2 regions of the Paenibacillus sp. J22P51 genome follow, and region 2 is predicted to be linked to the other one. Evidence: riboswitches for the same ligand, from Rfam matches in the RefSeq annotation. Region 2 holds a riboswitch; the other holds the start of a gene.
The links. A riboswitch is a leader RNA that binds a small molecule or an ion and turns the genes downstream of it on or off. The one in region 2 is predicted to bind cyclic di-AMP.
Positions count from the first base shown of each region.

Region 1: it holds a riboswitch for cyclic di-AMP, as region 2 does, so the genes downstream of both, AC58QC_RS18930 (stalk domain-containing protein) here and AC58QC_RS10980 (C40 family peptidase) in region 2, are expected to answer to the same signal.

Region 1 is NZ_JCAUAZ010000008.1:239,708-254,894, forward strand. It holds gene AC58QC_RS18870 (YheC/YheD family protein) at 1-416, opposite strand, end outside; gene AC58QC_RS18875 (peptide chain release factor 3) at 544-2,127, opposite strand; gene AC58QC_RS18880 (metallophosphoesterase family protein) at 2,174-3,247, opposite strand; gene zwf (glucose-6-phosphate dehydrogenase) at 3,419-4,954, opposite strand; gene AC58QC_RS18890 (hypothetical protein) at 5,146-5,514, shown strand; gene AC58QC_RS18895 (GNAT family N-acetyltransferase) at 5,571-6,017, opposite strand; gene AC58QC_RS18900 (hypothetical protein) at 6,147-6,866, shown strand; gene lepB (signal peptidase I) at 6,977-7,525, opposite strand; gene AC58QC_RS18910 (response regulator) at 7,544-8,191, opposite strand; gene AC58QC_RS18915 (sensor histidine kinase) at 8,218-9,285, opposite strand; gene liaF (cell wall-active antibiotics response protein LiaF) at 9,310-9,972, opposite strand; gene AC58QC_RS18925 (PspA/IM30 family protein) at 10,104-10,760, opposite strand; cyclic di-AMP (ydaO/yuaA leader) riboswitch at 10,915-11,066, shown strand; gene AC58QC_RS18930 (stalk domain-containing protein) at 11,071-11,862, shown strand; gene AC58QC_RS18935 (YjcZ family sporulation protein) at 12,021-12,125, shown strand; gene AC58QC_RS18940 (molybdopterin molybdotransferase MoeA) at 12,499-13,776, opposite strand; gene moaA (GTP 3',8-cyclase MoaA) at 13,806-14,810, opposite strand; gene mobA (molybdenum cofactor guanylyltransferase) at 14,895-15,187, opposite strand, start outside.
Region 2 is NZ_JCAUAZ010000004.1:2,649-17,835, forward strand. It holds gene AC58QC_RS10940 (GyrI-like domain-containing protein) at 1-108, shown strand, start outside; gene AC58QC_RS10945 (SH3 domain-containing protein) at 165-617, shown strand; gene AC58QC_RS10950 (AIM24 family protein) at 644-1,342, shown strand; tRNA gene AC58QC_RS10955 (tRNA-Gly) at 1,445-1,519, shown strand; tRNA gene AC58QC_RS10960 (tRNA-Arg) at 1,526-1,602, shown strand; tRNA gene AC58QC_RS10965 (tRNA-Pro) at 1,623-1,699, shown strand; tRNA gene AC58QC_RS10970 (tRNA-Gly) at 1,717-1,787, shown strand; gene AC58QC_RS10975 (GNAT family N-acetyltransferase) at 2,105-2,611, shown strand; cyclic di-AMP (ydaO/yuaA leader) riboswitch at 2,737-2,899, shown strand; gene AC58QC_RS10980 (C40 family peptidase) at 2,902-3,789, shown strand; gene AC58QC_RS10985 (hypothetical protein) at 3,975-4,634, shown strand; gene yyaC (spore protease YyaC) at 4,813-5,346, shown strand; gene AC58QC_RS10995 (ABC transporter ATP-binding protein) at 5,414-7,483, shown strand; gene AC58QC_RS11000 (CcdC protein domain-containing protein) at 8,053-8,655, opposite strand; gene AC58QC_RS11005 (hypothetical protein) at 8,820-9,116, shown strand; gene AC58QC_RS11010 (HAD-IA family hydrolase) at 9,110-9,745, shown strand; gene lspA (signal peptidase II) at 9,885-10,361, shown strand; gene AC58QC_RS11020 (hypothetical protein) at 10,458-10,808, shown strand; gene AC58QC_RS11025 (DNA topoisomerase III) at 10,899-13,046, opposite strand; gene AC58QC_RS11030 (sensor domain-containing diguanylate cyclase) at 13,226-14,845, shown strand; gene AC58QC_RS11035 (NAD(P)H-binding protein) at 14,867-15,187, shown strand, end outside.

The sequences.
Region 1 (15,187 bases), on a different contig from region 2:
TTATAGGTCAGCAAATGTATCCCTTTCTGTACCAGATAGGGACGCTTCTTAGTCAGTTTGAGAAGAGATACGAACATCTCACCGAATGTTTTGAACCTTTTGATCGTGACCCCAGATTGGAAGGAATAGGACCGTTCATCGTCCTCCCCCGCTAACTCTACACGGATCACACCGTTCCCGAACATCCCAATATTGGGTTTAACATAGACCATTTTATATTGTTCGAGCATTTCTTGTAAGGTTGCTGACGTCATACGTTTGGTGCTTGGCACATACTTGCGAAGTGATTCAACCGACTCGACGGCCTTGGTTTTTCCAATTTTGCTGCTTACATATCTTGCTCTTTTCAAGCCTAGTGTTTTCTTGGTGATTTTCTTTATACGCTTAATTAAACGCTTCTTTATACGCTTCTTCATACCTAGCCTCCAGCTTCGAATTCACCCCATCCTAGTGTATGAAGGCAATCGACGGTTGGCGACTATTAAAAGAAAGAAGAGGCTGCCCTGAAAGCCATCAGGAGAGCCTCTTTCTCATGTTTTGCGATTAAGGCGCACTCGTTAAGAACTGTGCACTTGGGTTCTTATCAATGGAAGAGCGCAGTGCATATTCACTTTCGAATAAGCCCACGAAATTCCCTTTCTTATCTTTCACCAATTGTGAGTTGATTCGGAATTTAGCCGGATCGATTTTATCATCGATGATCCAACGCGCGAATTGATAGTTCTGACGCTGCAAGAGAATATCTACGCCATATTCCGATTTCATCCGATGCTCCAATACTTCGAATTGAAGTTGGCCTACGACGCCAAGAATCATATCCTCGAAACCAATCGTCGTGAAGACCTGGATCATCCCTTCTTCGGTTAATTGATCGATCCCTTTCAGGAACTGCTTTTGTTTCAAGGCATTTTTGATCGATACCTTGCTGAATAGCTCCGGCGAGAAGGTTGGAAGCTCATCGAATACGACCTCTTCCCCTTCGCTTAAGGAATCGCCAATCCGGAAAATACCTGGATCGAACAGACCAATAATATCCCCTGGGAAGGCTTCTTCCACGATATCACGATCCTGTGCTAGGAACTGCTGTGGCTGCGCCAGCTTAATGTCCTTGCCAAGCCTTATATGTTTTACGGACATTCCCCGTTCAAACTTACCAGAGACAATACGCAAGAAAGCTACGCGGTCACGGTGAGCAGGGTTCATATTCGCTTGAATTTTGAACACATAACCAGAGAACTTCTCTCTCGTTGGCTCGATCACTCCAGCTGTGCTCGTACGCGGCTCTGGTGGAGGGGCAAGCTGCAAGAAGTTCTCTAGGAAAGTCTGCACACCGAAGTTGTTCACTGCGCTTCCGAAGAAGACAGGCGTAAGCTCACCCTTCATCACTTTTTCCATATCAAAAGGATCTCCCGCGACATCGAGCAACTCGATATCTCCGCACAATTGCTTGTGCAGGAATTCACCTGCGATTTGCTTCACTAACGGATCCTCAACGCCATCAACCTTACGGACTTCAATATCCTTATGATCATCGCCTTGATACAGCTCTAATTGCGATTTCCCACGGTCATACACACCACAGAATTGCTTCCCTGAGCCAATCGGCCAGTTCATTGGATACGAACGAATGCCGAGCACTTCTTCAAGCTCTTCTAACAACTCGAAAGGATCACGGCCCTCACGGTCCAATTTGTTAACGAATGTGAAAATGGGAATACCACGCATACGACATACTTGGAATAGCTTCTTGGTCTGTGTCTCGACCCCTTTGGCAACGTCGATCAACATCACAGCGCTATCCGCGGCTGTTAATGTACGATACGTGTCCTCACTGAAGTCTTGGTGACCAGGCGTATCCAGAATGTTGACGCGGTGACCTTCATAGTCGAACTGCATCACGCTTGACGTTACGGAGATACCACGTTGCTTCTCAATTTCCATCCAGTCCGATGTTGCATGTTTACTCGCTTTACGTCCTTTAACCGTTCCGGCAAGACGAATTGCGCCCCCGAATAAGAGCAGTTTCTCTGTTAAAGTTGTTTTCCCCGCATCCGGGTGAGAAATGATCGCGAACGTACGTCGTTTAGCGACTTCCGTTTCGAGAAGTTTAGTGAGTTGCGTTTTCATGTGTTCGTTTATTCCCTTCTTCTTTTACATATAGACTACATCGGAATCAAGCGCGTGCTTTCTCCAAGGGAACACTCCAGTTCGCTTCTTCAATGAACTTGCGAGTGCTGAATTCCCTGCCGCGCACAACCACTTTATCCGCAAATACTTGCACATAAATGCCTTGTGCTTTATCCTGTGCAGTCTGCTGGTACGCCCGATTCAGCGTTCTCCCAACAGAGGCATTGTGAAAATAATGGAACGTTTCCTGAATATAGTGCGGTGTCCCATTCTGGAAATCCTGATGACGATGACCGCAGAAGACGAAAACATTTTTATAATCCTTTAACGTCTCGCGGAACTGAATCGCACGGATAAGCTGATGTGAACCGCCATCCGTACCTACAGGAGGCAGCGGTTGATGCGTCATCACAAACAGGGGTCTTCCTGGTTTATATAAATTGCCCATTCTGCTTTTGAACCAAGCCATTTGTTCATCTGAGTACCAGGCACCTTCGCCCACTTCAGGCTTCTCTTGCACGTAAGCTTCCTGTGATAGCAATAGTATAGAGTGTCCGTTAGCCGTAAAATCATTATAAATGGAAGTATAGCCCATAAATTTTTTGAACTGCTCTCTACTTATCGCATCGCTCTTGCCATTCGGGACTTTATCCTGATCCCAGCTATTCGCTTTATTAATCCAAATCGTGTAATAATCATGATTCCCCATATTCCCATGAAAAGGAGGAAGTTTATAATCATTCATGATGGCGCGCAATGCCTTATAGTCAACTTCGGTTCCTGTATCCGTCAAATCACCGGTAAACATGATCGCATCGACTGGACCATCGAACTGGGTAACATCATCTAGAGCTAGCCTAAGCTTCTTATTGGGAAGAGAATCACCCGAAGTCACATGAAGATCGCTTAAGATAAAGAAGGACATCAATGGCCCAAGAGGCAGAGGTTCCTCTGAGGGTTCTGGAATAGCTTTAGGAGGCTCGGTAGTAGCCACGGAAGCGACAGCAGTCTGATCCTCGGGAATGAATTTTTTCTTGACCAACAGACTAAACCAAGCACTTAATCCTACTAAAACAGCCCCAATGGCGAGCAGCCATCGCACAAACGCTCTTCGTGACATCGATGCACCTCTAGTGTATAAAATGAGAAAATGGCCATATGCACTAGTATACCACAAATTGTGTCATATACGTCGTCCAGACTAGGCGACATCAAGCGATTTCTTACTATGCTTGTTCCAACATGCAAAAATCCAACAGGCCAAATCGCCTGTTGGATGAGCTAACCACTATTAAGCCAATACGGTTGATTTCTGAATAGCTTCCCAATCGACTTCCCCTTCGTGCTGACCGTTAATCGGCCACCACTTGAACCCATCATCGCACAACAGCTTCACTGCTTCTTCAGGGCCCCATGAGCCAGCAGGATAATGCTTGAGGTCGTCGGTCTGCTCGCCCCACGCAGCTGCGATACGATCCACATAGGACCATGCAAGCGCAACTTCATCCCAACGTGTAAAGTAAGTGGAATCTCCACGAGTTGCATCATATAGCAAGCGCTCGTACGCCTCTGGCGTATTGATGCCGATCTGACAGCTTTGGCAGAAGTCCATCGCAACAGGTACGATCACGCCTTCAGAACCAGGCTGCTTCGCGTTCATTTTCAAATAAATGCCTTCCATCGGATTCACACGGAATACGAGGAGGTTGGGTTCTAACTCGTGCTTTTTAGCCAAGTAGACATTGTTCGGAATATTCTTGAATTCCACAACGACCTCAGTCGTTTTGACCGGCAGTCTTTTACCCGTACGAATGTAGAATGGCACACCCGCCCAGCGGAAATTATCCACGTGAACACGCGCAGCAAAATAAGTTTCGGTCGTCGATTGCGGATTCACAGAATCCTCTTCACGGTAAGCAGGCAGCGTCTTGCCTTTGGCAGAACCGCTAGCATATTGACCGCGAATCACATTTGCGCGTACATCGTCGCCGTCTTCGAACAGACGAAGTGAGCGCAGCACCTTCACCTTCTCATCACGGATATCTTCCGGATGTAGACGGCTAGGCGGTTCCATCGCCATCATCATCAACATTTGCAGCATGTGGTTTTGACCCATATCGCGAAGGGCTCCAGAGTGGTCATAGTACCCACCGCGCTCTTCTACACCGACAGTCTCACTTAACGTGATCTGAATGTTCGCTATGTATTTATTGTTCCAAAGCGGCTCAAAAAACGCGTTCGCGAAACGAACGAACTCGATATTTTGGACCATTTCTTTTCCAAGGTAATGATCGATACGATAAATATCCTTCTCTTCGAACACTTGACGAAGCTGTCCATTCAATCGCTCAGCCGATGGCAAATCGTAGCCGAATGGTTTTTCAATAACTAGACGGTGCCAGCCCTCTGTTTTGAGCAAGCCGCCTTCACTTAAATTGTAAGACACATTACCGAACAGCTCCGGTGCTAAAGCCAAATAGAATAGACGGTTACCGCCTGTTTGATATTTCTCATCCAGCTTCGCAGTCAGCGAATTCAATTCATGGAAGCCAGCAACATTGTTAATGTCGAGCGACATGTATTCGAATCTCTGGGTGAACTTCTCCCATTCTGCAGCATCCGTATTTTTGTAACGAGCGAAATCTTGAATCGAATTTTTCACGTCTTCACGGAATTGCTCATTCGTCCGCGGTCTGCGAGCCAGACCAACTACCGCAAAATTTTCTCCCAATTTGCCTTCCCGATAAAGGCTGTAAAAGGCCGGAAACAGCTTTCTTTTCGCTAAATCACCCGTTGCACCGAAAATATAAAACACAGCTCCACTCATCTATGCATCATTCTTTCTCTATTAGAATTAGTTAATATGCTTAGCATACCTAAAATTGTCAAGCTATTCAACTTATCTGGAGACTTTAACCCATAACTTTTTCTTATGAGAAACTAGACATTCGTCTATACCGTTATCTATCACATGGCATAGGCTAACAGTACATACCAATACGGAGGTGCCTCCTAGTCATGCAACCCTTTCATCCGATCACCGAAAAAAACTGCAAAAGTCTTGTCGGAAAGCCCGTTCTTGTCTTCTTAACGAATGGCTCTGACTTTTATGGAATCGTCAGTCGCGTTGAGAAAAACAAGCTCATCTTAAATGATACTGGGCAAGCTAAGCTCAAATCTTCTACCAAAAACTCAAAATCAACGCCTACTAAGAAGGGGAAAAAGAAGCCCGCCCAACCAGATACTCTGGCTCCAATGACAGCCCCGGATCAGCTCTCATCCTTCGGCCTTATCCGCTTTGGAGGCCCTGCCCCAGAACTGACAGCCAGACCCACTGGTCCCGTAGATATTCAAATCGACTATATTGCCGCTATGTTTAGTGATTGAACAAGACAAACTGAAAATGAAGGCTGTGGATGCTGGGCTCATCTACAGCCCCTTTCTCAACGTTTGATCTTCTTACTCATGCGATAGCAGCTAAGCTCAGGAACAAAGGTATCAATTTCATACCCTCTTTTGCTATAAAATCGAATCGCTTTCGGGTTGCTGTCATCAACAAAGAGCTCAACCGAACGACAACGCTCACTACGCCCGTAGTCCTCCGCTGCCTTCATAAGAGTGTGCCCAATGCCTTTCCCTTGCTCACGCGGATCAACGGCCAGCATATCAATGAAGAGCATATTGGATTTGCGCGTAAACGAAATGAAGCCATAGGCCCGTTTGTACCCTTTTGCGATGACAAAAGTTTTATTTGCGTTTAAACGTTTGCGTATCTCGGAAAAAGTAACCGAATTACCTGAGTCATACATTCTGGAAAAAGGAACTAATTGTTCAACAACTAATCGATATATAGCAGCGTCGTCAATGGTAGACAAACGTTTGCGTATCACATGGCACCGCCTCCACAAGAAGCAATAATGCTATCTTATGTTGGTAATCCTGTAATTGACCCCACAATACCAATTTACCCCAGTCTACGCAAGTGATATACTGAAAGTATACGAAATGAGGTGATCTTCATGATCAATGCGTATCCATCCGTCATGGCTGTGAACAGGTACCAAACTCACAAGGATTACTACCGTGTTGGAGCTGTAAGTGCGGTTTCCGGAGGTAAGTCGAATACGATTCGGCGAATGCTGGACTTGCCCTTTGAGGGTCTCCCCTACAAACAGTTCGCACAGACGGCTGCCAAAGACGTAGCAAGCTTCGTACAATCTACGCAAACCGTCAAACAATCGGCTCAATCGCTCGTCAACACGAGTCTTACCTCAAGTACGAACTCGCCTGACTACACGCCTACGAAAGAGTCTCAATCCAACATCGCCCAGAAAGTTCAAGACTTTATTCATACATATAATGAATTGCAAGATCAGCTAGGGGATTCACCTATCTATGTCAGTCATGCCCTTCTACAAGGTCTCGAAGGCGCCGCTAAGCCCAACACGCTGCATGATCTTGGCATCACCAAGCAGGATGACGGAAAGTTAATCCTACAAGCTGATGTACTAGAGGAGCAGCTTAAGCAACCTACTGGTATTGATCGCAAAAGCCTGCTGAATCTCACCAGCTTCGCAAGCTCGTTAGTCAGCAGTATTGATCGCTTGCAGCAGCTGCCTTCCGCTTCACTGTTCCAATTATCTTCGTCGCCACTCAAGCCTTATGGCCAATATCAATCACAGCTCGGGGCGTATTTGCCGGTTCCAATGCGAGGTTTGTTGCTGGATGCGAAGATGTGAGTTAACCCACCACTTGGTGGGTTAACTTCACGCTCCACCCCCATACCTATTACGACAAGAGGCTGTCTCTCCAAAGTAGAATCTTCTACTGGCGAGACAGCCTCTTTAATTTAAAATAGTTTTTTGCCTAGCACATGGTCAATAGGAATGAAACCAATTACACGACTATCCATGCTATTGTTCCGATTATCCCCCATCACGAAAATATGGTCGGCTGGAACGGTCCACTTTTTGTTCCCGTTCGCTCTCATTTCCTCGTTGATGTAAGACTCATTCAGAAGTTCGCCGTTGCGGTACATCTGATTATCCTTAAGCTCAAGTTGATCCCCTGGCTTACCTATCACCCGCTTGATCCACACATGCTTATCATCACCGCGGACGAATAAGCTAAGCAACGGGCTGTCCATTAAATCATTAATAAAAGTCCGCTTCATATCTACCCTAGAGTCGATAATGACAATATCCTCGTAATTGGGTTCGTAACGAAAGGTATGTGAAAGCTTCGATACATACACACGCTGACTATCATGCAGCGTCGGATCCATCGAATGACCGCTAACTCGCGTCGATTGGAACACAAACACACCTAGAAATACAACTAATACAAAGGAAATCGCAATGGAACCAAACCAGCTCCAAATCTGTTTGACTACATTCAAGCTAATCGCTCCCTTGTGTTATTCCGCCAGTCCGTGCTTGAAAGCATAAATCGCTGCTTGTGTGCGATCTTCTACGCCAAGCTTGGACAGAACGTTGGTGACGTGGAATTTCACCGTCTTCACACCAATGAATAAATCATCGGCTAGCTCTTGATTAGATTTACCCTTCGCGATCAAGCGAAGCACTTCCATCTCGCGGTCCGTTAACTCTTCATGCGGTTCCGCTGCTGGTTTCGGTTGCCGAAAGCGGTTCATGATTTTCGAAGCAACCTGCGACTCCAGAATCGATTGCCCTTTGGCCGCGGCCCTAATCGCTTGCGCGATTTCAGATGCCCGCGATGTTTTCAACAAATAGCTGAATGCACCCGCTTCGATGACTGGATACATTTTCTCATCATCTAAGAAGCTCGTCAACACAATGACCTTGCATTCCGGGTACAATTGCAGTAATTTTCTAGTCGTTTCTATCCCGTCCATGCCTTCCATGACCAAGTCCATCAGGACCACATCGGGACGATATTCTTGGGCTAGCCGAATGCCATCGTGACCATTGCTCGCTTCGCCCACAACCTCAATGCCATCTTCTGTCCCGAGGACAGCCGCAAGTCCGATTCTGACCATTTCATGATCATCGACAAGTAGTACTTTGATTAAGGTGTCGTCCATTCGCTTCTCCCTCTCTATGTACAGTCCTAATTCTCGATCAATTGAGGATCGTTTGCTAGTAGCGGTACTCGAATCTCGATACGTGTTCCTCGGTCAGGTGCTGTAATAATATCGACAGAGCCGCCGATTTCGTTCACGCGTTCCTTCATAGACACAATGCCATAGGAAGTCAGCTTTTTCGCATCAAGCTCGAAGCCAACACCGTCATCGCGGATCACTAAACGAATGCCATCCGAACGATGCAGCAGCTTCACTTCCAGCTTATTCGCCTTAGAGTGACGCAGCGCATTCGAAAGCGCTTCTTGCACGATTCGGAATAAGTGATCTTCAATCCCTTTGTTCAAGCGGATTTCCTCATCCATATCCCAACTGATCGCCATAGGAACCTTGGCTGCTAACTCTTTCAATAGCTCAACAAGCCCCTCGGACAATCGTTTTCCTTCCAAATGGATCGGCCTCAGATGCAGCAATAAAGCTCTCATTTCGGATTGCGCGACGGAAGCCATTTCTTCAATAAGATGAATTTGCCGTTTCGCTTTCTCGAAATCCTTATCCAGCGTCCGACCTACGGCTGTTGCTGTCATGGAGATCGCGAACAATTGCTGGCTAACCGCATCATGCAGCTCGCGTGCCAACCGCTGGCGCTCTTCAATGACCGCTGACAGCTTGGCTTTCTCTGTAAGCTCAGCGTTACTATTAGACAATCGTTGGAGAGAGGTCACCTGCTCTTCCCATCGCTTCATAATACGGCTGAGTTGTTCACCTAAACGCCCTATCTCATCATCGTCTCCGTTTTGGAAGCCTTCACGGGCAAATGTTCCTTTTTCTAATAAAATCATCGTCTCCATCATCGGCTCAAGTCTGCGAGTTACCTTAGAGCTGTTCCAGTAACCGAACACCGCGCCAATCACACCCAGAATCAATAAAGCCATGAACGAGAATTTGACACCCTGCTGCCAGCTGGCAAAGGGCTCGATCAAATGTCTTGAATTCAAGTAATATAGCATAGCACCGAAAACAGCGAAGCTAAATAGGATAGATTCCCCCATGCTGCGCCATATCATATTCGTTAAACGTCTTTTGTAGCCGTCCACTTGGTGATGTACCCCCTCCAGCCGTTACAATACTTTAACCTTGATATCTCCTACGATGAAAGAGAGAACGAGTTTCACCCGATGGTCGCAATGTTGATAATTCTCCGATTGCCATACCACTTTGTTCATCACACCTGCTTCACGTTGTTCGGCTACATGAAGCTGCCCGAACATCACGGAAGCTGTAACGGAAACACCGATATCATCGGGTACCTTTATATCAATATCTCCTACAACACCCTGTAGGATGACTGTTGTTTCCTTTTGTTCTAAAATCGCCAGCGAGAGATCAATATACGTTTCTCCCACCAAGTACCATGTCGAAGTATTCCGTAGAATCCAAGGCTCTCGGCCGAGACGTATGCTATCTACGATCTTTTGCTTTTGTGTGTAAGTCTCATCTTTATGAACCTGCTTGGATCGAATAAAAAAGAAACCTAATGAAATCAACACAACCGAAATAGCGATTGTGAGATGATCACCAAATAAAATGACGGCACCGATCCCCATCAGCACATAACCCTTGCGTTCTTTACGTGAACGAACACGATGAATGCCCAGCAATATAAGGATTACGGCCATTATGGGAAAAAAACCTACGGTATGATCCAGAAGCAAAAAAACACCGGCTCCAATCAGCACAAGCGCTGTATTCCGGCTGCGGTTATTTTTCGTATCTTCTCCCATCGATGCACCTCCTCTTGCTGCCATTTCTCTTTCGTTCATACGATTCCTAGCATACCATAAGAATGGACGACCTCCAAGATGCAAATCCTTATCCCGCAAGGCTTTGCTTCCGTGGAGGTCACGATCCATGGCTATTTTCTGCCGCGCGGGTCTCGCTCATCGCGCGAGCGCTGCTCTTGCTGCCACTCATGCTGCAGCTTGCTGCGCAGCGAACGCAGCTCATGCTGAAGGTTGCCACCGGCCTCCTTCAGCGTCTCCTTCGACAGGCGGCCCGCCACGCGGAGCCCCTGCAGCGCTTCCCGGCCGAGCTCGCGGCCGGTGACCTCCAGCTCGCGCCATGTGTCGCGAGCCTCTTTGCCGTGCAGCCCGCCACGCGGCTGCCCATCCTCGGCTGCGTGCCCGGCACGCAGCTCGCGCAGTTCCTCTGCGAGCGCCAGGCACAAGTCCTGGCTGCTCGCGTACTGCGCGCGGTAGTGCTCGCCAGCGGCTTCCTCGCGCAGCTTCTCTTGCAGCGCGAGCCGCGCGAGGTCCTCTTCGCCGGCGCGCATCGCCAGCTCGGCCTGCTCGCCGCGCAGCTTCGCCATCTCTTCCGCTCGCGCGATGTGACTGCGCAGCGCAATCGTTGCCTGAAGCGCTTCTTCATAGCGCTCCTCAAGCTTGGCAATGGTGCCATCATCATAGACGCCTGGCGTCGTTTTTCCAATGGTCTCCTGCCAGACGGTTTCAGCCATTTTGCCAATTCGATCAAATATATTAGTAGGATCAATTTCCCGATTCTTATTGTTCATGTCTATCGCCCCTCACCCTTCATCATACTCCTATCGTAGCTCAATTTCAGAAAGTCTAAAACCGACTATCGACTGTTTTTGAACCTAGACCTAAGTCTAGTATATTTGTGTTCACCCATAATTTGGTCGTTGTTCGAGCCTGCGTGCGATGATAAAATATTTGAAGCCGAGTCTGGTGCATAAATAAGGCACTGGTACGGGGGACGAAATACTTGGGGTGAATATTTGCTTCGGCTTGGAGCAGACTAGGGAGAACCTTCTTCCCGAACCCGTCAACTAACCTCGAAGGCTCATGAAGGAGGATTACCAATTGAATAAGCTTACCAAAGGGTTAACTAGCCTTGCCATTTCACTATCTGTATTGGCAGGAGGCTTTCTTTCCCCATTTTCGGCTCAAGCAGCTGAAATGGAAGTGAAAGTGCAAGTCAATGATGACCTGATTCATTTCCCAGATGCACAGCCATTTCTGGATGGCAACCACACAACCCAAGTTCCACTTCGGTTCGTAACCGAGAAGCTTGGTTATACCGTGAACTGGCAAAAAGAAGGAAATCAAATTAAGGTAACATTAAATAACAACAAACATACGATTACCTTGGTATCCGGAGAAAAAGAAGCCAGCATCGATAATACCCCCGTGGTCTTAGAGGGAGCTTCCCAGTTTCAAAATGGGCGAGTTTATGTGCCGCTACGTTTTCTTTCCACCGCTGCAGGGGTTCCTGTACAGTGGGATGCTAGCAGCAATTTAGCCATTTTAAACAAAGATGGCGGACATCATGCACCAGACTATGAAATTTTCGAGTCCACAGCTTATTCGGCAGATCCTTCTGAAAATGGTGGTTATGGAGCCTTTGATTACATGGGCAACCCACTTGCGATCGGCACAGTTGCTGTTGATCCATCCGTAATTCCACTTGGCACGAAACTTTATATTGAAGGTTATTCTTTTGGTGGGCTTCCTACAGGCGGTATGTACGTGTATGCGACAGATACCGGCGGGGCCATTAAAGGAAAGCGAATGGATATCTTTGTTCCAGGTTCAAGGAAATCCTTACAAAGCTTTGGCATTCAGAAAATTAAAGTGTATCAAATTCCCAATTAGTAATTGAAGAAAGCTGCCTTGAGAATTCACTCAAGTGCAGCTTTTTTCGTAGGTGAATGTTCCGATGAAAAGAGGGCATTCGTCCAATCAACATATATCCCGCCTTCATATGATGTATAGTGTTTTACCCATATCAATTGAAAACCGGAGGGGATACTATGTCAGCTGTAGGTAGTTGTGGAACGCCAGGATACGGAAATTCTGTAGGCGTTATTCTTGTTCTTTATGTGCTGTTGGTCATTATTCTTGCAACTTTCTATTAGGACCATGTCCCGCTAAACTTTCTACATTGAAAATAGACCCGCCTACTGAAGCACTCATTTAGAGCTTCAGCAGGCGGGTTTCTTTTTATTTAAAATTGATACCACTTGTTCGTTGTGTCAGGATCTGCTTAAGATGACCTCCAAGATAAGTACCCGCTTCCATGGGGGGGATGCGCGCTCCCCCTTCCAGTTCACATTCACCACTGCTGAGTTAAACGAGTTTCCGAGCCTATCTCCCTCAATGGCCGATTTATAACTAGTTGCAAAAAAAGACGCTACAGCTGACCCTCCTGACAGACGGTTACTTGTTAGCGCCAAATATTTGATGATATAGCGTATATCATTTTATTTATAAAAGTATAAGTTCACTACGTTATCTCGTTGTATAGACCTTCACAATATGGCCACGCTGAAAGCCTTGCCCACCTGCTGGCAGCCAAATCAAGCAATCTGCATCCTTGATCGACACCATAATACTCGACTTATCAATGCCAGCTGGTCTCACCCATAAGGTACCTGCTTCGATGCGTGTTGTCCCCCTTATATAGCGAGGATAGGCGGACGGTTTATCATAAGGAACATCTAAAAAGGCTGTAAACTCTTCCGCCACAGGACGCTGGCTCCCCAGCATCGCGTTAATAATGGGCTTAGCAAATAGCTCGAAGCCAACGAACGATGCCCCGGGATTACCGGACAGCGCCATTAACAGCTTTCCCTTCCATAGCGCAGCACTCGTCGGCGTGCCTGGCCGCATGGCTACTTTGTTAAACAACAGCTTCCCGTCGAATCGACCGAATAGATCGACAAGGACATCGTAATCGCCAACAGAGACACCGCCTGAAGTCAGAATGAGGTCGACATTAGGCAATACGGCCTCAAGTAAGGCTTCCACCTGCTGAGGATCATCAGAGAGTGCCGGCATGATCAAGGCCGATCCCCCAATTGCTTCCACTTGTACCGCCAGCATGTAGCTGTTGCTATTGCGTATTTTCCCAGGCTGCAGCTCCTGTTCGACATGTAGAAGCTCTGACCCCGTTGAGAAAATAGCCACTCTTGGCTTCCGGTACACCTCAACCTCTGAGAAACCGAAGGTCGCCAAGATCGCGGCTTCTCCTGGACCAATTCGGGTTCCACGGGCGATGACGAGTTCCCCTCGGGCAACTTCACCTGCAATTGGCGTAATATTACTTGCCGCTTGCACATTTTTCTTAATTTTCACCTTGGGATCAATGGAAGACAGTAACTCCTCCTGCAAGGAATCCGTCATCTCCAGCATTACAACAGTATCAGCACCATCTGGAACAGGCGCCCCCGTCATGATACGTGCAGCGGTCCCTGCCTGAATCGTCTGCTGGGGCATGGTACCGCTTGGAATCCGCTCGATCACATGTAAGATAACCGGTGCATCCGGTGATGCCTCTGCGATATCCAGTGAACGAACAGCATACCCATCTACACCCGATCTGCGGAAATGTGGTACAGCATGATCCGCATAAATATCCTTCGCCAACCTTCTGCCGAAGGACGTCGGCAGCGAAACGGACTCCGTCTCCGTGGGTTTAACGTGCTCGTAAAGTGCGGCTCGCGCCTCTTCGACCGAGATCACATTACGGCCAAACCTAAGCTTCATTTCGCTGTTCGCCTGCTTCACTTGCTTCCAATGCCCCCCATGCCCTCTAGCTAGCCGCCGATTTGCGACATTCTGCGATTAGTTGGTGTATGCGACTGCTCTTCATTCATCAAAGCCTGAGCCATCTCGTGGTTTTGCGGTTTAATATCCAGCGCTCGGAAGAACAAGTCTTCCACCGCAGCAACATCGCCAATATATTTTCGGACATTAAATTCATCCGACCAATACAAGCAAGGCTTGATATTCCCATCTGCCGTCAGTCGCAGGCGATTGCAGGTTTCACAGAAGTGATCGCTAATCGGATGAATAAGACCGAAGGAACCTAATGCCCCCTCAATGCGATAATTCTGTGCAGGGCCATTGCCATAAACCGCGTCGGAAGCTTTAGCTTCCCAACCCATTTCCTTGCAGCGATCGAGGACTGTCGTAAGCGATAGGTAACGGCTTTTCCAATCCTCATCTTGATGACCGATTGGCATATATTCAATAAATCGAACTTGAATCGGGCGATCAATCGTCATTTGTAAGAAATCAGCGATTTCATCATCATTAATGCCTTTCATCAGCACCACATTCAGCTTAATCGGCGTAATACCAACACGATAAGCTTCTTCAATCGAGGCTAAAACACGGCGAATATCCCCGCCACGCGTGATCATCGAGAACCGATCTGCTTTCAACGAATCCAAACTAATATTTACACGAGTTAACCCTGCTGCCCGAAGCTTCTCAGCCCGCGATGCAAAGTAAATCCCATTCGTAGTCAATGCTATATCTTCAATACCGGGAATCTGTGATAGCATGCCGATCAGCTGCTCCAGGTTTTTACGAACCAGAGGCTCTCCGCCGGTTAATCGCAATTTGCGAACACCAAGACCAGCTAATATACGGACGATCTCTGTTATTTCATCAAAAGTTAACAGCTTCTCATCCGGCTCAAATTCCATTCCTTCTTCCGGCATACAATATACACAACGCAAATTACAACGATCGGTCACTGAGATGCGCAGGTAATCATGCATCCGTCCAAAACGATCCATTAGCAGTTTTGGCATAGAAGTTCACCTTCTCTCTCTGTCCATTATGGCATATTTCCTGACAAAATCCTAGATTTTAAAGCATTTCATCTGAAATTCAATTCACAATGGTAGATTTACTAACATGTCTTCATATTCTTCTGGTGTATTAATATTCGTAGCAAAATTCGTTCGGAGCCCACGTTGCACGAACTCATCCGTCCCTACAGCACGCCAATCCAAATGATCAAGCAACCCCATCAATCGATAGCTTTGTTGTTGAAGCAGGAGTTCAGCCTCAGGCCCTACCTCTCTGGCATAAATCCCATGGAGGGGATGCAGGCGGCCCTCAATTTCCGGGATGACCGCATCCACATTCGACTCTCGGCATACCTCTTCCATGACTCTAGCTGCAT
Region 2 (15,187 bases):
GGACTTCATCATGAGATTTATTTATCCGATCCGAGGAAGATTGAGCCTGTGAAATTGAAAACGATTTTGCGGTATCCGGTTCAAGCGATAGAAGTGGTGAAGGGGTGATTTTTGCTGTAAAATAGAACATAATGTCGAGATGTGAAGCATGGGAGGGATTGCGGATGCAAAAACGTATCATGACTTCGATTGGACTCGTGGTTATCTTTATTATCTGGATTGGGTTCATGTATCCAGCTCCCGCTGCCCATGCCTCATGGTTAGATCGGGCAAAAGAAATCTATCAACTACCAAGCAATGTCGAGCAGATCCAGAAGGATTATGAGGCTACGAAGCAGCAATTAGAAGAACAGAAGGACAAGCTATCGGAAGCCGTTCGGCAGTCCCAAGAGATCGAAGATCGTCTCTTGAGCCAGAACGAGGCACTTAAGAAGGATAACGAGCAATTGCAAGAGCGATTGAAAGTAATGGAACAACTTGCGCTGGATAAAGAGAAACGAAACCGAAAAATAACCTACATGGTGATTACCGCAGCTGCGCTTGTTGTAGGCTATTTTTTGCTCGGGCGCGTGTTTCGTATTATCGTGTGGCGTAGGAAGAAGCGCGGGATGCGTTAGCAGGCAGGGATGAGGAGGGGATGCGTATGGAGGTCATCTTTGAAAATGCAAGCTTACAAGCAAGGATGGCAACGCTTCAGCTTGAGCAAGGCGAGTCTGTGCATGTGCTGCATCCCAACCAAATTGTAGCGTTCCAAGGGATGCCAGAGCTTAGAGAAGATGCCTTAATGAAGCTTCCCGGTATGTATAGGAAAAAGAGGTTGATCCAATCACGTGTAAGAGGGCCAGGACAATTGCTGATGGGGCTGCCAGAAGCTTATAGCTTGGCTGTACTGCCTTTAGAAGCCGAAGATGACCTTTTGTTTGAGTTTCGTCATGTCTTGTTCTATACGGAAGGTGTGACTTTCACAACGCATTTGCAGAGCGTCAAGAATTCCTTGATCACGCAAGATCTTGTTAAAATGCAATTTCATGGCCCCGGTACGCTAGGCTTATTAACAGCGGGTCCTTTGCATCAGATGGCTTTAGATCCAAAGCAACCTTTATATATCGATGTCAGCTGTCTTGTTGCTTATCCGCGGCAGGCCAAGCTGCGACTTTGTGTATACGGTAATACACTGGCTAGTCAGCATATGAACTATCACTGGGAGATCACTGGCCATGGACATGTGCTTATGCAGCCTTGTAAGCCTGATCCCAAGTTGGACGAGCATATGAAATCGGATAGCTTGCTGCGACGTATAGCTCGGGAAGTGCTGCCTTTTGGTGGAGTTTTCATCAAATAATAAAAAGATTGAAAAAAAAGTTGCATTTGTCCCGAATACCTGATATATTATTCCTTGTCGCCTCAGAGAAACTCTTACTGAGCGAGTGAGAAATAACCGTATGCGGAAGTGGCTCAGCGGTAGAGCATCGCCTTGCCAAGGCGAGGGTCGCGGGTTCGATCCCCGTCTTCCGCTCCAATATTTGCGCCCTTAGCTCAGCTGGATAGAGTATTTGACTACGAATCAAAAGGTCGGGAGTTCGAATCTCTCAGGGCGCGCCATTTACACTTTATCTTCACTACGGGACGTAGCTCAGCTTGGTAGAGCACCTGCTTTGGGAGCAGGGGGTCGCATGTTCAAATCGTGTCGTCCCGACCACTTTAGAATTTTTATATGCGGGCGTAGTTTAATGGTAGAACTTCAGCCTTCCAAGCTGATCGCGCGGGTTCGATTCCCGCCGCCCGCTTAAATAAAAAAGATCACCTTCGGGTGGTCTTTTTTATTTATGCTAGGCTGTGAAGAGAGCCCATAGAGGGTTCGACCGTCCGTGCACACTTCTGAGAATAGGCTATGTAGGACGAGCGTCCAAATATACCACCAGTTGCTTCCGTAGGAAGCGTTATAATAAGCATTTGGAGTATTCCCATAGAGGTTCACCCATTCATGGGTCATGCGTTGCCAGCGGGCTTTCCTACTGCGGCACATGCTTTTTATCAAAGTGGTAAGGTGTTGCATGATCAGAAGGCTTTGTTGGATACCCTAATCTGAAAGGAGATGCCAACGATGGAGTTAGTTGATTCATTTAATGATGTATTCGAACTGATGGAATCCGCTTTTCCTGATACGGAGATAAGGACCTATGAAGGGCAGCGAGCGCTGCTTTCGCATCCTAATTACAGAATTGATGTCGAGAGGGAGGCTCATGGGCAACTGCTTGGCTTTGTGGCAAGTTGGAATTTCGGTACGTTCCGATTTGTGGAGCATATTGCAGTCCATACCGCGATTCGGGGCGGAGGGATAGGCAAACGAATGCTGACGACATATATGAGCAGCGCTGCAACGCCTATCGTACTTGAAGTCGAGCCGCCAAATACGTCGGATGCCAAGCGGAGAATTGAATTTTATGAGCGGTGCGGCTTTCATTTGAACCTATTTCCCTATGAGCAGCCTCCTCTCAGAGAAGGGCAACTGTCATTACCTCTCCAAATCATGAGTTATCCTCATCCGTTGACGGAAAAAGAGTTTGGGCCCTACAAGAACACTCTCTACGCAGAGGTATATAGGCAGTAATGGTAAGGGCACCTCAGGATAATAATCTCTGGAGGTGCTTTTGTTCATGTGGCACAACCCGAAAAGGAAACACTTACCACCGCGAAAAGGTTGTCAGGCGAAAACGAACTGTGCTAGTCTAACATAGACAAAAAATGCCGAATCTCGGAGCATCAAAAGCTCCGGTACGGGGGACTTCTTTACTTGGGGTGAATGGATGCTTAGTTAGTCTTAGACTAATGGAGCGCACTAGGGAAAACCTCTTCCCGAACCCGTCAACTAACCTCGGAGGCTTCAAGGAGGACAATGTTTTGAAACTTTTTACAAAAAGTGTTATTTGCTCATGCGTTCTTTTGGGCGCAGCCATCTCCATGTTCAACGCTCCATCAGCTCAAGCTGCGACAGACACCTCTTCGGTGAAGGTTCAAGTGAATGACGAACTGGTGCAATTCCCTGAAGTACAGCCGTTTATTGACACAGAGGGTAAGCTTCAGGTGCCACTGCGTGTGCTGTCGGAGAAGCTAGGTTATCAAGTGGACTGGGCGAAGCAAGGTGATGAAGTTGTCGTCACCCTAAAGAACAATGAGCAGGCGATTCAACTAACAACGGACGAAGAGCAAGCGGTAGTCAACAGTAAGTTAGTTGAATTAGAGAGCAGTCCGACACTGCTTAAGGGAAATACCTTCGTTCCTTTGCGTTTCATAACAGAGACGTTTGGATCTCCGATTGCGTGGAATGATGCGAATAAAATCGCCATCGTTGAAGAGGACGGTAAGTCCCATAAGCCAGCATGGATTGCACCGCCACCAGCAGCCGCCCCAGCACTAAAGGTCGTTCAGCCATCCGTTTCAGCTCAAATTATTCAAGCTGCAACGACTTTTAAAGGAACGCCTTATCAATGGGGAGGAACAACACCCAAAGGTTTTGATTGTTCTGGATTCGTTCGCTACTTGTTCGAGGCCAAAGGCATCGAGCTGCCGCGTACCTCTGTCCAAATGTATGATCAAGCAGGTGCAAGAGTGACGGATTTGAAAGAAGGAGATCTCGTATTCTTTGCTTCAAACATCGTCAATCATGTGGGCATCTATTTGGGAAATAATCAATTCATTTCCGCGACGACGTCCGGTGGTGTAAAGGTCGATAGTCTCGCTAGCACCTATTGGAGCTCCAGATATGTAGGGGCAAAACGCGTGCTTTAAGCTAAGGACTAACACAAGTAGAAGCAAGTTGTTTAAGAGCGTATGTTCGCTAGGGCTTTCACAATGGAAAGCCTGGCGGGCAGATGCTCTTTTTTTGTGCGAATATCTGCGATTTTTATCGAATTTTTGAGAATTATAGCCTATAATGGAGAAATGGTTGGAAGAAAGTAGGTGACGCGTGCGACATGCAAGTCAGTGTCTGGAAAAGCTGGTTTCATAAAATTAAATTGTCGGGTCGAACAGATCGCATGTATAGCGTAGAAACGGGTCCTGCCATACCGGAAGATATCCGGGAAGTGATTGGGCAATTTTTTCAAACTTATAACCATTTCAAAGGGGCAAGGCAATTCCAAACGGATACGTTTATTAGAGAAGTATTCTACGCGACCAAGCAAGATCCAAAGGATCAGCGCTCCATAGATGAGATGGAATCGTATATTCATAGCAAAAATACACATCGATTGCGATTGAAATCGTACATCATCGATGAGTATTTACGCATTGGTGAGAAGGTGTGCATGATCGGCGTAACGCGGGAGTTTAGCAATGCGCATCGAAATCGTGTGCTTTATTTTATCGTGAATGAGGATGGGGCTTGGCGGTTTCATCATATCGTGAGATCACACCATGGCAAAATTCTTGAGAAGTTTCAGGTGAAGGAACAGGTTGGATTTGTGGTAGGGGATGATAAAGTGGCGCTTCTCTTTCTGACACATGCCGATTCCGCAGACGCTTCCACCTATATGTTGGGTGATTATGTCCATACGGAAGGCTATCTGGAAGTGGAACAAGAGGTAAGCGGTCAGCTCTATTATCGAGTCGTACGGATGAACCGTGTACATTAATTGGTGACTGATCAGAACAATCAAGCAGCATGAATAGGCTTTGCTCCGTTGAGTAACGCTTATTTGGTGTGCGCAAATGAGGGTGCTGAAGTGGACATGTGCCACCTCCATATGAAAGAATAGAATTATCATGCATCAGGTGAAGCGAGATGTGTACATGCCTGAAAGGGAGGCAAAGATGGAGAAAGAACCCATGGAGCTGCAGGAGCAGTTTTGGAAAAAGGTGAATGGTAAGCAGTTGGGCCAGTTTCTGCAAAAGATTGCCTTGAGCAACAAGCTGGATCCTCGGAGGTTGGCTTTTGTATGTATAGGGACGGATCGCTCGACAGGAGACTCTCTGGGTCCGCTTGTTGGGAGTAAACTTGCAGAGCTTGGTTATCCACATGTCATTGGAACGCTAGCGGCACCTTGTGATGCCAGTAACTTGGCGTTGCGTTTGCAGGAAATTCCACCGAATGTCGTGGTAATTGCGATAGATGCTTGTTTGGGGCAAAAATTGAGTGTGGGCCTGTATCAACTGTCGAACCAGCCATTGGCTCCCGGAAAATCAGTGGGAAAGGTACTGCCTCCTATTGGTGATTACACGATTGCGGCGATCGTGAATGTGGATGGACCTAGGCAGTACAATGTGCTGCAAACAACTTCGTTATATCATGTGCTCAGAATGGCGGATGAAGTGACAAGTGCCATAACGTATGCAATTCCATTGTAGCGGAGGGCAGCAAGAGGAGAAAGATCGGAGTGATAAGTGAGTGATAGGACCAGGTGGACCAGGGGGAATGGGGCGGCTTTCCGACCGGAATCGCCCGAAGGCGAAGTTGAAGGATGTATCGATACGCAGGATTTTGTTTTTGTTCAAAAGGTATTGGGGACAGCTCTTGGTGATTATCGGTTTGGCGCTGCTTGCGGCAGTGATCGGGTTGGTCCCTCCCTTAGTTATGAAGGAAATTATTGATACGGCAATTCCACAGGGGCGTGTCCAGCTATTGTCTGTGATGGCGCTGCTGTTAATTCTGCTGCCTGTGCTGAGCGGTGTGCTTGGCGTGTGGCAAAACCACCTCAATACCAAAGTAACTCAAGGGGTTATTCGGGATTTAGGACAGTCGTTGTTTCACAATTTGCAGCGGCAATCGATGTCTTTCTTCACGGACGCGCGCTCTGGGGAAATTGTTCAGCGGATCACAGGTGATGTGCAATCCGTGCAGAGTGTAGTGACCTCCATCGTTGTATCCTCGATCACGCAGATCGTGATTGTCTTCACGACGATTGGCATTTTGTTTGCGCTTGATTGGAAGCTGGCGATCATTTCGGTGCTCATCCTTCCGCTTTTCGTACTGCCTGTGAAAAAGGTGTCGAAGCTGCGGAAGGCACTGCGGCTCGAAACGCAAAAAGTGCGCTCAGACATCACCTCGCAGCTGAATGAGAACTTCGGTATTTCGGGTGCGTTGTTAACGCGGATTTTTGGGAGAGAGAAGCAGCAAGAGCAGGAATTCACGAAGATGAATCAAAAGGTGATGGATCTCGAGCTGCGGCTCAATCTAGTTGGCCGTTGGTTCGGGATGGCAACGAGCACGCTAGGGCCGTTAGGCACGGCGATTATTTATATTTATGGCGGCTACTCCGTTATTAATGGGGATATGACTTTAGGCTCTATCGTTGCGTTCACGGCGTATTTGGGGCGGTTGTATATGCCTGTAGGGACACTATTGAACCTACAAGTAGAGGTTGCGACGGCGCTGGGGGTATTCCAGCGGATTTTTGAGTATCAGGACATGGTGCCTGATGTCATGGATGCTGAGGGCGCGCGCCAGCTAGGGCAGGTGGCGGGGCGTGTGAGCTATAAGCAGGTGTCTTTTGCTTATAAGTCAGGGGAAGTAGGGGGATCGGGGCAGAAAGGCAAGGCAGTGGATCAAGGCCAAGGAAGGACGAAAGGGAAACCGGAGGATCGAAGCAAAGCTGGGCGTGAAGGGAAGTTAGGGGACCTAGGCGGTGCAAGGGAGAAGCTGGTGGAACTAGGTGAAGCAGGGCAGATGGGCAGACCGGTGGAGCCAGGCGGAGCAGAGCAGAAGGGCAGAGCGGTGGAGATCGGCGAAACAAAGGAGAAGCTGGTGGATCTAGGTGAAGCAGGGCGGAATGGCAGAGAGGTGCAGTATGCGCTGCGCGACGTCACCTTCGAGGCGCAGCCTGGTGAAATGGTCGCGCTCGTTGGACCTAGCGGCGCAGGGAAGTCGACGCTGATCGGGATGATTGCGCGGCTGTACGACCCGACGGCCGGCGTTGTTGAGGTCGACGGCGTGAACGTCCGCGACGTGGGGTTAGCGTCACTGCGTGCACAGATCGCATATGTGACGCAGGAGTCTTTTCTGTTCCACGCGACGATTGGCGATAACCTGCGCTTCGCGCGGGAGGACGCTACGCGTGAGGAGATGGAGGCCGCTTGTCGGCAGGCCTACATCCACGATTTCATTGTGTCGCTCCCCGAAGGGTACGACACGATGGTTGGAGAGCGCGGCCACCGGCTCTCCGGTGGCGAGCGCCAGCGGATCGCGATAGCTCGCGCGATCCTGAAGCGCCCGCGCATCCTCATCCTCGATGAGGCGACGTCGCACTTGGACTCGGAATCCGAGTCCTATGTGCAGGCGGCGCTCGAGGAACTGATGCAAGGGCGCACGACGCTCGTGATCGCGCACCGCCTCTCCACGGTGCTGGCCGCCGATCACATTCTGGTGATCGAGGCGGGCAGCGTCGTGGAGCGGGGCACGCATAGCGAGCTGCTTGCACTGGAAGGGCTGTACGCGCGGCTGTACAGCACGCAGTTCGCGAAAGCTGCCGAGGAGGCTGCGAAGTAGGCGGGCTTGCTCTTTCCGCGGCATTAAGGCCCGAAAAGGGCCTTAATGCAGAGCAGGATGCCCTCGGCGCACCAAATAGCGCCCCTAAATGGCGCTAAAAGCGAGAATCGCCCACCGAATTGGCGTCACAGGCAGATTAATCGCCTACTGGCGATAAAAAGGGATATTCCCCCAGGTCAATTGACCGAGGGGATATCCCTTTCTTGTTAAGTACCTAATTTGTTTAAATGATCAAGTGTGTGTAGGAGTAGAGGGAGAGAAGTTGCTATACACCACCAACCGAGGTACACCGACATAACTACCCCGCCCATTGGTTTAATCCAATGGGTTGCTCTAAAAAGTAGCCAAATAATTGATTTGACTGGATAATTCCACTCAAATCAGAGAAATAGGTTCTTTTTAGGCTATTATTCGGTTAGCCCACAGGATAAATCCAATGAACTGCTTATTTTCAGCTTCGATTAGGAGAATATAGTGTATTTATCCAATGAAATAGCGCCCCTACGTTCCGCATCTTCACCGCTAAAGCCGGAATCCGACAAATAGCGTCCTCACGTTCCGTTACTCAATTACTCCACCCGAACGCTCGCCTGAGGGCTGGCCGCTCCCACGCTGGAGCTGCCATTGCTGGCAATCTCGCTGTCATCGCTTTCGGCCAAGGCGGCTGGATCCAATTTGGCACCTTCACGCAGTAAGTAACCGAAAAACAAGACATAGTACGACACGATGATGAAGAAGACACCGGCGGTGACGGGATCTTTTGTAAACTGAGAGAAATCTGCAGGAGAAATGTTAGTTGTTGATCCCGTGGAAATCGCGATAGCAGCGTAGCGATACGCAATGCGGCCAAGGAATAGAACTAGGACTGTGACTTCAATCCACAGATGTGTGCGATAGTACCAGCCATCACTCCGATGCTCGAAGCGGGTATGGCGAATCGCAGTTCGACCGAGCAAGGCACCGCCTGCAAGACCGATTAGATAGCCGATGAAATGGATGGGATGCACGAAACCAAGGAGGAAAATGATCATCCCGAATAGGCTGAACAGCGACAGACGAAAGGTGAGTCTGCCTCGCGAAAGTTTTTGAAAACCAATGGTGCGCTTCGCCCGTCGATAAATAAAAAAACCAAAGATCAGAAAGGGAATCACATAGTGTAATGTGTCCTGCAAGGGGAAGCACCTCCAAACCTGTCATTATACATCCTAATTGTAGCAAATTTGGACGGTCTATCGTGTGAAATGTTATTCCGTTTACAAAATTGTGTCATACACTTAATAGTAGTTCGATAAACTTACTATTACACACTCAAAGTGCCGCAAGGAGTTGACGGTAAATGGCTCTGATCACTCATGTTAATGTATGTAACGAAGTTAATGAAATTTACTGTTGTCTTCGTAATAAAGTTGTGAAACTGGACGCGCAGCAAAAAGATCAGTTTTGCAAAGGCTGTAAAATGTTCGCTGGTAGTGCAGTGGGCTACGAACGAGGCGTTTCCTGTGTGTGGGAGGATATGCGAATCATAGGTAATCCGCATGTGGTCTTAGATCCAGCACAGGAGTTTAAAGATAATCAAATTCGCCAAGTGCCGCCCGAGGGTCCGGCCTTTTTTGTATATACACCCAGATGGTAAAGCACGTACTGTTTGATTTTGACGGGACACTTGTCGATTCTAGGGCGCTTCTGGTTAAGCTCTATAATGAAATGGCCATCCAATATCGTTTCCGCCCCATTCGTGAGCAGGACTTGGCCCCCTTACGTTCGATGTCCATTTCTGAGCGCGTAGATCGGTTAGGGGTGCCTGTGCTCCAAATACCGAAGCTCATGGTGGCAGGGCGACAGCTGTATCACGAGAATATTCGATCACTGCAAATCGTGCCTGGTATGAAGGAGGTCATTGCGAGGCTCTCCACACAAGGAGTCAAAAGCTCGATCCTTTCTTCCAATTCCGAAGCGAATATCCGTCTATTCCTGCGAAAAAACAAGCTGGAGGGTGCGTTTAAGGAGATCATTTCAGCGAAGCATATTTTCGGCAAGCACCACTCCATTCGCAAAGTGATGAAGCAATGGGGAACCACGCCCACGCGCATGATTTATGTTGGTGATGAATTGCGGGATATTGAATCCTGTAAGAAATTAGGCGTGCCGATCGTGGCTGTGACATGGGGGTACGACTCTCCCCAACTGCTGCTCAGTGGAAATCCGGACCACATCGCAAACACGCCTGGAGAGCTGTATCGAACGTTAATGAGCTTAAGTTGATGTTCAAAAAGGATACAGGAGCCGCCTCAGAGTCATAGGACTGGGGGGGCTTTTCATGCTGCGCAGAATTAGCTGTTCACCTTTCTTTTCAAGTAATATAAAGAGGTGAGGGTTGAAGCCAAACGAGGGGAGAGGTAACATGCTATTTTATTCAATTATCCTAGTGATTGCGGCTGTCGATCAGCTGTCCAAGATATGGATACGATCGGTAATGGAGGTTGGCGAATCCATGCCTTTTTATAAAGATGTCATTTCGTTTACTTATTATCAAAATAGCGGGGCAGCAGGCAGTTCGTTGCAGGGATGGGCTCCCGTATTAGGCATACTGGCTGTTCTCATTGTTGCTGGAATTTGGTGGTACCGTAGACAAGGAGGTCTTCCAGGTACTCTAAAACAAAGCGCAGCTGCGCTCCTGGTCGGTGGGGCCATAGGTAATGGAATAGAGCGGCTTCTATTCGGGAAGGTCACGGATTTCATCGTCATTCATTCAGGAAATGGTGTCATGAATTTTGCTGATATTGCGATTAATTTTGGTGTCGTGCTTTACCTTTTGGACATGCTTTTTACACAAAGAGGTAAAGGAAAGAAGAAAAGAGAAATCCTCAAATTTTCATAGGTATAGAAGCCCTTAAATCTAGAGGAGCTTGTATAGATCTAAAGAACTATTTGTGGTATCCTTCATGTAGGAATACGAGAGTGGAGGGATGGTCACATGAAAGCGGATCGACAATTACTTGTTGACGAGTTTTTTGCGATGATTCGAAAGTTGAACCGCACGGGTTCCGATATTATGCATGTGAGGGAATTTTTCTGGCGATCCTCTGAAATTCGCGGATGTATCCCGCCAACCGTCGAGTTTATGACGGTACTCAAAGCGTATAATGCGGTGCTTTTTCACGAGTTTCGTAAATCACTTGTGCCACAAACAAGTATGCATATTTTAGCTAACGTTTATATGGAAGCTGGAGATGCGCTGGTTAGTCTGGGTATCACAAGTTTGGAAGAGCTCGAATTAGCGGTTAAAGGAAGGATATTGACGAAAACGCAACAAGTTGTCAGTTAAAAGCAAGCTATAAACATGCCGATGCAGGTATTTTCTCATAGTGTAAAAGCCCAAGCGATGAAGCAAGTCGCTTGGGCTTTATTCTTGGTATTAGTCTTCCTTCTTCTGCTGAAGGGCTGCGAGCAGCTTGTCGGCCAGCGAGTTGCCAACCCCGGATTGATCCGAGAACTTCTCGATCAGCTGACGGTTCGCTTTGGCAGTAGCCTTGCGTCCTCCACCCGTAGATTCGCCGTCGATTTTCTCAACGACATTGCAGGGACGACATTGAAAGTATTTGCCTGCTTTACCCGTGTGAATTTCCATCTTCTTGTGGCACTGTGGGCACCGATGGTTCGTTAATTGCCCATCAGCTTCACGTTTATAGGAGCACTCACGGCTTGAACATACCAGATAGCGTCCTCGTTTGCCTTTGACTTCTTGAAGGAATTCACCGCAATCAGGGCATTTACTGCCGGTTAAATTATGCGGTTTATACGCGGCTGAGCTGCGTTTCACTTCATCAACCAGCTCCGCTGCCTTCTTGCGAATACCGCTAAGGAAGGCATCCATGCTCCCTTTGCCTTTGGAGATGCGTTCGAGCTCTTGCTCCCAACGAGCAGTAAGTTCAGGAGAACGCAGCTCCTCGGAAGCTAGCTCGATGAGCTGAGTGCCCTTGCCGGTAGGGATGAGCAGGGAGCCCTGGCGCTCAATCGTGTCAGAGGATACAAGCTTCTCGATAATATCTGCGCGAGTCGCAGGTGTGCCAAGACCAAATTTCTCCATCTGCGATAGCAAGGAAGCCTCATTATGGCGAGAAGGTGGCTTCGTTTGTCGACTTACTTGCCGAACATTACGAGCGGTTACTGCGTCTTTCTCAGACGCTTGTGGCAGCAGTTGACCGGCATCTTCTTCGGAATCGTTGTCTTCCCGATCCGGATCGGTGAAATCGGTGGCGCCATACACCTCTTTCCAGCCAGCTTGCTTCACGACTTTACCGGAAGCATAGAGCTTTTCGCCAGCGATCTCGATCGTTAACTTCGTTTCATCGTAACGGCAAGGACCGCTGAATAAGGCTAGGAATCGGCGAAGGATCAGATCATAGAGCCGCCGTTCGTCTGCGCTTAACGTAGCGAGTGAGATCGCTTCTCCTGTTGGGATAATAGCATGATGATCACTAACCTTGGTGTCGTCGACGATGCGCTTCGTGATGGTCAGCGGCTTACGGATAAAAGGTGCGGCAAGCGCCGCATATGGGCCAATGGCAGCCCCTTTCAATCGGCCGAGCAGGGTCGGTACCATATCTGAGGTCAAATAACGCGAATCGGTTCGCGGGTAGGTGACCAGCTTATATTGCTCATATAACCGTTGCAGGACATTCGACGTCTGTTTGGCGGAGAAGCCGAATTTACGGTTCGCATCGCGCTGCAGCTCGGTCAAATCATAAGCCAGCGGGTGTGGAATCTGCTTCTCGGTCTTATTCACCTGCACGATACGGCCGCTCTGACCTTGCAACTTCGTTGTCAAGGCATCGGCGCGCTCGCGGTCAAATATACGCGAGTCGCCAGTCTTCGGGTCCCGCCACTGGGCGCGAAAGGACCCGAGCTCGGCTTCGATCAACCAGTAGTCGACGGATCGGAAATCGCGGATTTCCGACTCACGGTTGATCATCATGGCCAGCGTGGGCGTCTGTACACGCCCAGCGGAAAGGGACGCGCCGAACTTGCTTGTCAGCGCGCGGGTCACATTGAGGCCGATCAGCCAATCGGCCTCGGAACGGCAGACGGCTGCTTGATACAGCCGGTTGTAGTCAGTGCCAGGCTTCAGCTGCGCAAAGCCTTCGCGAATCGCCTGATCCGTCTGCGACGAGATCCAAAGCCGTTTGAACGGCTTCTTCCAGCGGATCAGCTCCATAATCCAGCGCGCGACGAGCTCGCCTTCGCGCCCCGCATCGGTTGCGATGATCAGCTCGGATAGGTCACCACGACGACTGAGATGCTCGATTGCCCGAAACTGCTGCGACGTTTCTTTCATGACCTTGAGCTTCATTTTGCTAGGGATAATGGGCAGATCTTCCAGGTTCCAGGTCTTGTACTTGGGATCGTAATCATCGGGCTCAGCGAGTGTAACGAGATGGCCGAGCGCCCAAGTGACGACATATTTGGCACCTTCGAAGTGGTGTTTTTGCTTCTGGTTACAGCCAAGCACGCGAGCAATTTCTTTGGCTACGCTTGGCTTTTCGGTTAATACGAGAATTTTCATCGGGTTAGCTACCTCTTTTCTACTTACCAAATAGCATAAGCGAAAGGGTCCTACTTTTCAAACGGACGATTTTACGAAATATTCACACGTTTATGCTGGAAATCAGCGAAATCTGTCTATTTTTGTCTGAATATAAGGTATACTGGAGATATATAGAAATAAAAAGGGGGGAAACCTCGATGGGGCCTATGTTTTCTCTTTTTTCCAATCATACCATTAAAACACTTCAACTCTGGATATGCGCAATCATTGTGTTGCTGGCTTTTTCGATCATTGTTCCTTTTTACTTCATAGAGAAGGGAAATCGGTTAGAAGAGGCAGGGGTTCAACTCAAGCAAGTGATCGCCTTGCAGAGCTTATATATCGAACGGTGGAATCAAGAAAAGCTGGATGCAATTAAACGCTTCGCGCTTTCAGATAATGCGAAGCTTCATCGGATTGGCGATTTGAAACGAGAGTTTCAAGATTATGCGAAGGTGAACTCGGAGTTTTATTCCATTACCTTTGTTGAGGAGGATGGCTATATTCGCACAGATACGAACACGTTTTATGTGGGGGATCGTGTGTACTATAACCGGGGCAAGGAAAAGAAAAGCTACGTCTCTGGTGTCTTGATGTCGAAAGAAAATGGAGAGCCCGTTATTACGTTCTCGGCTCCTGTCATTGGCGATCATAATGATTTTAAAGGGATCGTTCTCGGTATTGTCACACTCGACATGCTGAATAAATTGATGGCGCAGCTTAGCTTCGGGGATACGGGGGAAGTCTATGTGCTTGATGCACAGGGGAATATTGTAACAGCCTCCAAGCATGCGGAGAGTAGTGCAGTAACACACCGAGTTACGTCTGAAATTTTCCAACGCGCCAAGGCGGGTAGTACTGATCAGAGCGCGTATATTGGATTCCGAGGTGAACGCGTATATGGACAATATAGGTGGTCCCAAGGGAAGAATTGGCTTGTCGTTGGCGAGATCACACAGAAAGAAGTTTTCCAAAAACTGAATGAATTAAGCATGACGATTATTTTCATTTCATTGATCGCACTGCTTCTCAGTATTGCGGCTGCCGTGATCACCGCTTCCAAAATCGAGAGGCCGATTCGATATTTGCTGCGTGCCACGAAGATCATCCAGAAGGGGAACTACGATTACCAGATTGATGCGGATAAAATAAGAAAAGCTCCCGTGGAGCTGCGTCAATTAGTATCTACGTTTAATCTGATGTCCGATCGGCTGAAATCGAATATTTCGCTTTTAGAGCATTCGGCATGGATGGACCAACTGACAGAAATACATAATCGACGATACATGATGCTAGCAGGAAATAAGCAATTGCAGACGTGTATTTTATCCGGCCAGACCTGCTCCCTCTTGATGATGGATATTGATCATTTTAAGAAAATTAATGATACGCATGGTCACTTGGTCGGTGATGGCGTGCTTCATCATGTTGCAAGTCTTTTGAAGCGGTATGCGGGGGAGGATGCGATTGTGGCGAGGTACGGCGGCGAAGAATTCATTCTATTGCTGCTGTGGAAAGATGCTGAAGAGAGTGCCAGATTAGCCGAGGAATTGAGAAAGCTTTTAATTGCGGAGCCTTACAAAAGAGATAACCTTTCGGTCAAAATTACGGCAAGCATCGGTGTTGCGGAATATTCCCCTACATTGGAATACGGAACCATGGTGCTGGAAGATATGGTTTCTCGGGCAGACCATGCCTTGTACCGGGCGAAGTCTGGCGGAAGGAATCGTGTTGAAGTGGATACCAAATGGCCATATGATGAAGATGATCATGTTTAAACTTGAAGTTGGAGGCGTGCTATGAAAGGGAGAACAGCGATTGTTGCGGGAGGAACTGGCTTAGTTGGACAGGAACTGCTCAAACAGCTAGTGAACGATCCAGACTATGACAGGATTATTGCGTTAGTTCGTAAGAAGTTAGACGTAGAGCAGCTTCGCGGGCATGGGAAGCTGGAGCAGCGGGTAATCGATTTTGGTAAGCTGGGTGAGAGTTTGAAGGCTTCTGAGATTGCACATGCGCACGTGTTCTGCACCCTAGGAACGACGATTAAAAAAGCAGGCTCCAAACAGCAATTCCGCAGAGTTGATCGAGACTATCCCCTGCTGCTTGCTGAAGTGGCT